Regions from separate parts of the Nocardiopsis sp. YSL2 genome, predicted to be linked through region 2. Evidence: predicted binding sites of a transcription regulator. Region 2 holds the regulator's gene; the other holds the start of a gene.
What was found. Region 2 encodes HrcA, which represses chaperone genes, less so after heat shock. Its sites were predicted from a motif close to TTGGCACTCTCNNNNNGAGAGTGCCAA; they were not measured.

Region 1 (4,415 bases), 2.6 Mb from region 2:
ACACCCTGTCGCTGCGCTGCGTGTGGTATCCGTCGCTGGAGTTCGCCTACCTGATCCCGATCGCGCTGACCTTCCTGACCGCGGGCCTGCTGGCCGCGGACGGCGCGCTCACCGTCGGCCAGGTCGCCACGGCGGTGTTCGTGTGCATGCAGCTCGCCGGCCCGCTCGACCGGCTCCTCGAGGAGGTGGACAGCCTGATGATGGGGTACACCTCGCTGCGCCGCCTGCTCGGCGTGCGGCTGGCCGGGGAGCGGACCCCGGCCGGGGGCGGCGGCACCGGCGGCGTACCGGGCACGGTCGAGGTCGAGGACCTGCGCTTCGGCTACACCGGAACCGAGGTGCTGCACGGCGTGGACCTCGTGCTCCGGCCCGGAGAGCGGATCGCCGTGGTGGGTCCGAGCGGGGCGGGCAAGTCGACCCTGGGCAAGCTCGTCGCCGGGATCCACTCGCCGACCTCCGGTCGTGTGCGCGTGGGCGGCACGGACCTGGCGGACCTGTCCCCCGAGCAGCGCAGGGAGCGGGTGATCCTCCTGAGCCAGGAGAGCCACGTGTTCCGTGGCGGCCTCGCCGAGAACCTGGCGCTGGCCCTGGACGCCGGCGCCGGACCCGTGGACGAGGAGCGCCTGTGGCGGGCGCTGGCCGCGGTGGGCGCCGAGCGCTGGGCGCGCTCGCTCCCGGAGGGCCTGGACACGCAGGTGGGATCGGGCCACGAGGACCTGGACCCCGCGCACGTGCAACAGCTCGCCCTGGCCCGCGTGGTGCTGGCCGATCCGGCGGTGCTGGTCCTGGACGAGGCGACGTCCCTGATGGACCCGCGGTCGGCCCGGGACCTGGAGCGGTCGCTGGCGGGGGTGCTGGAGGGCCGCACGGTGGTCGCGATCGCGCACCGCCTGCACACCGCGCACGACGCGGACCGGATCGCGGTGGTGGAGGACGGCCGGATCAGCGAGCTGGGCAGCCACGACGAACTGCTCGCGCGCGGCGGTTCCTACGCCGGCCTCTGGCACGCCTGGCACGGCGACTGACAGAGCACCCCGGACGGGGTGCGCCTTCCGGTTCTCCCGGAGCATCCGGCGCTACGGGCCCGGCCGACGCCCCGCTGCGCCGCGCTCTGGTCCGGTGGGACCGGTGGCCGCCCCCACCGCAGGCCCGCCGGTCCGGTGCGGGATCCGTGCCGGGGCGACCGCGGACCGGCCCCGGGAACAGCGAAACCGGGCGGCCCGGAAAGGGCCGCCCGGTCGTCGCGGGCGGGGTCGCGTACCTGACCCCGGGAGCGTGAACCGTTAGAAGTCCATGCCGCCCATGCCACCGGTCGGGTCGGCGGCGGGAGCCCCGGCCTTCTCCGGCTTGTCGGCGATGACGGCCTCGGTGGTCAGGAACAGACCGGCGATGGAGGCCGCGTTCTGCAGCGCGGAGCGGGTGACCTTGGTCGGGTCGATGACGCCGTCCTTGAACAGGTCGGTGTACTCACCGGTGGCGGCGTTGAGGCCGTGACCGGGCTCCAGGTTGCGGACCTTCTCCGCCACGACGCCGCCCTCGAGGCCGGCGTTGATGGCGATCTGCTTCAGCGGCTCGGCGATGGAGCGGCGAACGATGTCGGCACCGATGGCCTCGTCGCCCTGCAGGTCCAGCTTCTCGAACGCGGGGACACTGGCCTGCAGCAGCGCGACGCCGCCACCGGGCAGGATGCCCTCCTCGACCGCGGCCTTGGCGTTGCGGACGGCGTCCTCGATGCGGTGCTTGCGCTCCTTGAGCTCCACCTCGGTCGCGGCACCGGCCTTGATGACGGCCACGCCGCCGGCCAGGCGCGCCAGGCGCTCCTGCAGCTTCTCGCGGTCGTAGTCCGAGTCGGTGCGCTCGATCTCGTTGCGGATCTCGTTCACGCGACCGGCGATCGTGGTGGCGTCACCGGCGCCGTCCACGATGGTGGTCTCGTCCTTGGTGACGACGACCTTGCGGGCGCGGCCGAGCAGGTCGAGCTCGGTGTTCTCGAGCTTGAGGCCGACCTCTTCGGTGATGACCTGGCCGCCGGTCAGCACGGCGATGTCGCCGAGCTGGGCCTTGCGGCGGTCACCGAAGCCCGGGGCCTTGACGGCGACGGACTTGAAGGTGCCGCGGATCTTGTTCACGACGAGGGTCTGCAGGGCACCCTGCTCGACGTCCTCGGCGATGACCATCAGCGGACGGCCGGACTGCAGGACCTTCTCGACAACGGGCAGGAACTCGTTGTTGTTGGAGATCTTGGAGTTGACGATGAGGATGTAGGGGTCCTCAAGGACCGTCTCCATGCGCTCAAGGTCGGTGGCGAAGTAGGGCGAGATGTAGCCCTTGTCGAAGCGCATACCCTCGGCGAGCTCGAGCTCCAGCCCGAAGGTCTGGCCCTCCTCGACGGTGATGACGCCTTCCTTGCCGACCTTGTCCATCGCCTGCGCGATGGTCTCGCCGATCTGGGCGTCACCGGCGGAGATCGAGGCGGTGGAGGCGATCTGCTCCTTGGTCTCGACCTCCTTGGAGAGGTTGCCGAGCTCCTCGTTGATGCGGGCCACGGCGGCCTCGATGCCGCGCTTGAGACCGACCGGGTTGGCGCCGGCGGCGACGTTGCGCAGACCCTCGCGTACGAGAGCCTGGGCGAGCACGGTGGCGGTGGTGGTGCCGTCACCCGCGACGTCGTCGGTCTTCTTCGCGACCTCCTTGACCAGCTCGGCCCCGATCTTCTCCCACGGGTCCTCGAGCTCGATCTCCTTGGCGATGGAGACACCGTCGTTGGTGATCGTGGGGGCGCCCCACTTCTTCTCCAGGACGACGTTGCGGCCCTTCGGGCCGAGCGTGACCTTGACGGCGTCAGCGAGCTGGTTCATGCCGCGCTCGAGGCCGCGACGGGCCTCCTCGTCGAACGCGATCAGTTTGGCTGCCATTGAGTTCTTGTCCTCCCGTGACCGGGCTGATACGCGATGGGACGAGGCGTGCGCCCGCGACGGACGACCGCGGCACGACCGACAACCCTGCTGTCGGAGCACCGGGGTCTCGCAGCCTCGGTCCGGTTTAGCACTCGCCTTGCTGGAGTGCTAACCGTGTCTATTTTTAGCACTCGCCCATGGAGAGTGCAAACGATGTGGTCACGATTCACCGACCGCGAAGACCGCTGTTCACCTGGTGATTCGTCCCCGCATCAGGCGTTTTGCGCGCTCAGCGGACAGGAACGGCACCGGGCCGTGGGCCCGGCGCCACCCCTGTCCTTCCCTGCGGGCGACGGTTCAGACACTCACCCGCCGAGTCATCCGGGCCCCGACCAGGAGCGCCGTCACGGCCAGCGCCACCGCGACACCCCAGCCCAGGCCGACGGCCGCGCCCCACTCTCCGGCGAACAGCGCGCGTTCGGCGTCCACCACGTAGGCGACCGGGTTCAGGCGCGAGAGCGTGTACAGCCAGGTCGGGGCCAGGTCCATCGGCAGCAGCACCCCGGAGAGCAGCATCAGGGGCATGAGCACGGTCTCCACGATCGGCGCGAAGACGTAGGCCTGTTTGGCCTTGAGCGCCACCAGGTACGACAGGGTCGAGAGCCCCACGCCCAGGACGGCGAGCAGCGCCAGACCAACCAGAGCGCCCCCAAGGGACATCCGGAACCCGAAGGGCACCACCATCGCGAGGACGAGCACGAACTGCACGAGCATCGTCACCGTGTCGCGCAGGACCCTGCCCAGCAGCAGCGCGACCCGGCTCGCGGGGGTGGCGATCAGGCGCTCGTAGGAGCCCGAGGCCATCTCCGGGAGCAGCCCGAACCCGGCGAAGCCCGCGGTGAACAGGACGAGCATCACCAGCAGTCCGGGGACGAACCACCGCCAGGGGCTCTCCCCCTGCGCCCCGGCGAGCCCGTGGAGCAGGGGCGAGAAGAGCGCGAGGTACAGGACCGGTTGCAGCATCCCGAACCCGATCATCACGGGACGGCGCAGCAGGGGCCTCAGCTGGCGCACGAGGACCAGGCCCGTGTCCCGGATCGGGCCTCCCCCGCGACCCGTGGTCGCTCGGCTCTCGGTACGGTCGGCGCTCATCGGGCGTCCTCCTCGCGCAGGCTGCGTCCGGTCAGAGTCAGGAACACGTCGTCCAGGGTGGGCCGCTGCACGCTGACCGTGAGCGGGGCGACCCCGGCCGCGTCGAGCGAACGCAGCAGGCCGGGCAGGACCCGGTCCCCCCGCTCGACGCGGAAGCGGACTCCGGGCTCACGGCCGGGCTCCGCGACCACCTCCACCGCGGACGCGGAGGGCACCCTCTCCGCGGTCCGCGCCCCGGTGCGCGCGGCGTCCTCGTCCTCGGTGGTGAAGGCCACCAGGTCACCGGAGACCTTGGACTTGAGGGCGTCGGCGGTGCCGTCGGTGATCACACGGCCGTGGTCGATGACCAGGACCCGCTCGGCGACG
Region 2 (4,415 bases):
AGGTCGGCGGCGTCGTCGACCAGGAAGACCGGTGGGGTCACTTGGCACCGAAGGCGTCACGGAGCTTGGCGAACAGGCCGCCGTGCCCGGGGCTGAAGCGGCCCGGGTTCTGGTCCTCCCCGCGCAGCTCGGCGAACTTGCGCAGCAGGGCCTCCTGCTCCTCGTCCAGCTTGTTCGGGGTCTCCACGTCCACGCGGATGCGCAGGTCGCCCCGGCCGCCCCCGTCGAGATGGGTCACGCCCTTGTTGGGCAGTGTGATGACGTGGCCGGAGTTGGTCCCCGGGCGCAGGTCGATGTTCTCCGTGCCGTCCAGCGTGTCGAACGCGAACGAGGCGCCCAGCGCGGCGGCGGTCATGGGCACGGTGACCGTGCAGTGCAGGTCGTCGCCGCGCCGCTCGAAGGTCGGGTGCGCCTTCTGGATGATCTCCAGGATGATGTCGCCGCGCGGCCCGCCGTTGGGGCCGACCTCGCCCTCGCCTGCGAGCTGGATGCGGGTGCCGTCGTCGACGCCCGCGGGGATCTTCACCGTGCGGGTGACCTTCTCGCGCACCCGGCCCTCGCCGGCGCAGTCACCGCAGGGGTTGGTGATGACCGTGCCCTGGCCGGAGCACTGCGGGCAGGGGCGGGACGTCATGACCTGGCCGAGGAAGGAGCGGGTGACCTGGGAGACCTCGCCCTGGCCGTGGCACATCTCGCAGGTGGTGCGGTGCGATCCCGCCGCCGTCCCCTCGCCCTGGCACGTCTCGCACAGGATGGCGGTGGGGAACGTGATGTCCTTGCTCACGCCGAACGCCGTCTCGACGAGGTCGAGTTCGATGCGGATCTTGATGCTGCGTCCGCGCCGGACGCGCTCGCGCGGGGACCGCCCGCCGGGCTGGCCGCCGCCGAAGAACGCGTTCATGATGTCGTCGAAGGCGAAACCCCCGGCGCCGCCGAATCCACCCGCGCCGCCACCGCCGCCGCCTGGAGCGAAGGGGTCGTGACCCATGTCGAACATCCGACGCTTGTTCTCGTCGGAGAGGACCTCGTAGGCCTGGGTCACCTCCTTGAAGCGCTCCTGCGTGGCGGGGTCCGGGTTGATGTCCGGGTGGAGCTCGCGTGCGAGCCTCCGGTACGCCTTCTTGATCTCGTCCTTGGACGCGTCGCGACGCACCCCGAGAACCTGGTAATAGTCTCTGGCCACTGAGTTACTGTCCTGCCAAAATCTGTCCGACATACCGAGCCACCGCGCGTACCGCTCCCATCGTCCCTGGGTAGTCCATCCGGGTCGGACCCACCACACCGATCTTGGCCAGCGACTGGTTTCCCACGCCGTAGTCGGCCGACACGATGGAGGCGGTCCGCAGACCCTCGTGGAGGTTCTCCTCGCCGATGCGCACTGTCAGCATCGACGGATCCTTCGCCTCACCCAGCAAACGGATGAGGACCATGTTCTCTTCCAGCGCCTCCAGAACCTCACGCAGACTCGCGGCGAAGTCCACGGCGGCGAGGTTGGCCGTCCCCGCGAGGACGATCTTCTCCTCGTGCCGTTCGACGAGGCTGTCCAGCAGGACCGACAGGACCGCCACGGCGACGCGCCGGTGTTCCGGATCGACCTGCGCGGGCAGGTCCTGAACCGCGTCGGGCACGTCGGCCAGGTGGCGTCCGGCGATGGCCCGGTTGAGCATCTCCCGCAGATCGCCGACGATCGCCGCGTCGACGTCGCCGAGCCCGTCGATGACGCGCTGCTCGACCCGGCCCGTGTTGGTGATCACGACCATCATGATCCGTTGGCCCCCCAGGGGGACCAGCTCCACGTGCTGGACGGAGGAGCGTGTCAACGACGGGTACTGCACGATCGCGACCTGGCGGGTGAGCTGGGCGAGCAGCCGCACCGTTCGGGCGACGATCTCGTCCAGGTCCACGGCGCCCGTGAGGAAGGACTCGATGGCCCGTCGCTCGGCGACCGAGAGCGGTTTGACCGACGACAGGCGGTCGACGAAGAGCCGGTAGCCCTTGTCCGTGGGGACCCTGCCCGCACTGGTGTGCGGCTGGGTGATGTATCCGTCCTCTTCGAGGGCGACCATGTCATTGCGGATCGTCGCCGGGGAGACGCCGAGCGGGTGCCGGTCCGCCAGAGCGCGGGAACCCACCGGTTCGTTGGTGTTGACGAAGTCCTCGACGACGGCACGCAGGACCGCGAGCTTGCGCTCATCCAGCAACTCGCCACCTCCTGGCACTCCATGGTCCTCAGTGCTAATTCTATGCGCGCGCGCAAACCCCGTTGTCTACCAACCGGTAGGAACGCGGCGCCCCCACTAGACTGCACGACCGTGGCTACCAAGGGAACCAAGCGCTACGGCCGCGACGTGCTGGCGGGTGACTGGCGACGGCCCAGGAAGGGCGCTGTGCCGGATGTGCCGCTCAGCCGCGACCTGGTCGTGGAGGACGCCGACGAGACATTCTGCGGTGCCGTCGTCGGCTGGGACAAGGCGACCGTGACGCTGGAGGACCGCGCCGGGCGCCGCCGGGTGTTCGACCTCGGACCGGCCGCGTTCCTGATCGACGGCGCCCCGGCCACGCTCGTGCGCCCCGCCGCGGCGCCGCGCGGGCCGCTGCGCAGTGCCTCGGGTTCGGTCGCGGTGCCGGGCACGCGGGCGCGCACGGCCCGGGAGAGCCGGATCTACGTCGAGGGCCTGCACGACGCCGAGCTCGTGGAACGGGTCTGGGGCCACGACCTGCGCGTGGAGGGCGTGGCCGTGGAGTTCCTGGAGGGTGTGGACGATCTGCCCGCGATCGTGGCGGATTTCTCACCCGGCCCGGGACGGCGCCTCGGTGTCCTCGTGGACCACCTGGTCCCCGGATCCAAGGAGTCGCGCATCGCCGCGCGGGTGGAGGGCGAGCACGTGCTCGTGGCGGGTCACCCCTACGTCGACGTGTGGCAGGCGGTCCGCCCGAGCGCGCTGGGAATCGACCGCTGGCCGGAGGTGCCGCGCGGCCGCCCCTGGAAGGAGGGCGTCGTCAGCGGCCTGGGTTGGCGGATGGAGACCGGCGAGGCCTGGCGGCGGATCCTGGGCTCGGTGCGCAGCTACGCCGATCTGGAGCCGTCGCTCCTGGGGCGGGTGGAGGAACTGATCGACTTCGTCACCGGCCCCCACCCGGACGAGTGAGGTGCGACCGCCGACCGCGCCGCGCGGCGGCGACTTCGCGGTGTGAGGCGTACAGGATCTAGGATTCTGGCAGGCGACGGTTTCGGAGCCCGGCATCCGACCGCCGTGGTCGCCACCTCGCGGCCCGCGCGGTCGTCGGTACTGCCGGGAAGTACAGAAGCCGCCCCACACCAGCGGAGCCGAGGAAGAGCATGAGCGAGAACCCGACGAATCCCCCTGCCCCGGATGATCCCGAGGAGGGTCGCCCCCCGCAGTACGGGCAGGCGGACCCTGGGCGGCAGCCGTCGGGTGAACAGTCCCCGTACGCGCCGCAGCCCGGCGACGGACGGCAGCCGACCGGCGGCCGGCCCGCCTATGGCCAGCAGGCGGAGTACGGTCAGCAGCCCTCGGGTGGCCAGGCCGCCCACGGGCAGCAGTACCAGCAGCAGGGCTACGCCCAGCAGCCCCCACAGCCGTCGGGTGAACAGCCCCCGTACGCGCCGCAACCCGGCTACGGCCAACAGCCCGCGAGCGGCCCTGAGGGCTACGCCCAGCAGCCCCAGCCCGGCTACGCGCCTCCGCAGCCCTACGGGCAACCCCAGGAGCAGCAGGGTTACGCCCAGCAGCCCCCACAGCCCCCGGGTGAACAGTCCCCGTACGCGGCCCAGCCCGGGTACGGACAGCAGCCGACCGGCGGCCAGCCCGCCTACGGGCAGCAGTACCAGCAGCAGGGCTACGCCCAGCAGCCCGCGGGCGGCCCTGAGGGCTACGGGCAGCAGCCCCAGCCCGGCTACGCGCCTCCGCAGCCCTACGGGCAACCCCAGGAGCAGCAGGGTTACGCCCAGCAGCCCCCACAGCCCCCGGGTGAACAGTCCCCGTACGCGGCCCAGCCCGGGTACGGCCAACAGCCCGCGTTCGCGCCCCCGCCTCCACAGCAGCCGACGGGCGGCCAGCCCGCCTACGGCGCACCCCAGGCGGCACAGACCCCGTACGGGCAGCAGCCCTACGGTCAACCCCGACAACAGCCCCAGCACCCGGCTGAACAGGCCGTCCACGGCGGGCCCGGCGGATATCAGCAGCAGGCCCCCCATGGCGGCGAGAACGATACGCTCGTGGCGATGCTCGCGCACCTGTCCGGATTCATCATCGCGTGCCTCGGTTGGATCCCGCCGCTGGCGATCTACTTCGCCAAGCGGCACCAGTCGCCCTTCGTGCGCCACCACGCCTCGGAGGCGGCCAACTTCCAGATCACGCTGCTGCTCGGCTACATCTTCGCCTGGGTGATCC

Region 1: groL (chaperonin GroEL) is a predicted target of HrcA. The motif match lies at 3,082-3,108, and genes of this name have one in related genera.

What each region holds. Positions count from the first base shown of each region.
Region 1 is NZ_JAMOAO010000001.1:1,917,438-1,921,852, forward strand. Features, by position in the region: gene M1P99_RS08260 (ABC transporter ATP-binding protein) at 1-1,025, shown strand, start outside; gene groL (chaperonin GroEL) at 1,284-2,915, opposite strand; gene M1P99_RS08270 (ABC transporter permease) at 3,255-4,049, opposite strand; gene M1P99_RS08275 (ATP-binding cassette domain-containing protein) at 4,046-4,415, opposite strand, start outside.
Region 2 is NZ_JAMOAO010000001.1:4,475,561-4,479,975, reverse strand. Features, by position in the region: gene M1P99_RS19695 (16S rRNA (uracil(1498)-N(3))-methyltransferase) at 1-41, opposite strand, end outside; gene dnaJ (molecular chaperone DnaJ) at 38-1,183, opposite strand; gene hrcA (heat-inducible transcriptional repressor HrcA) at 1,188-2,201, opposite strand; gene M1P99_RS19680 (DUF3097 domain-containing protein) at 2,313-3,149, shown strand; gene M1P99_RS19675 (DUF4870 domain-containing protein) at 3,341-4,415, shown strand, end outside.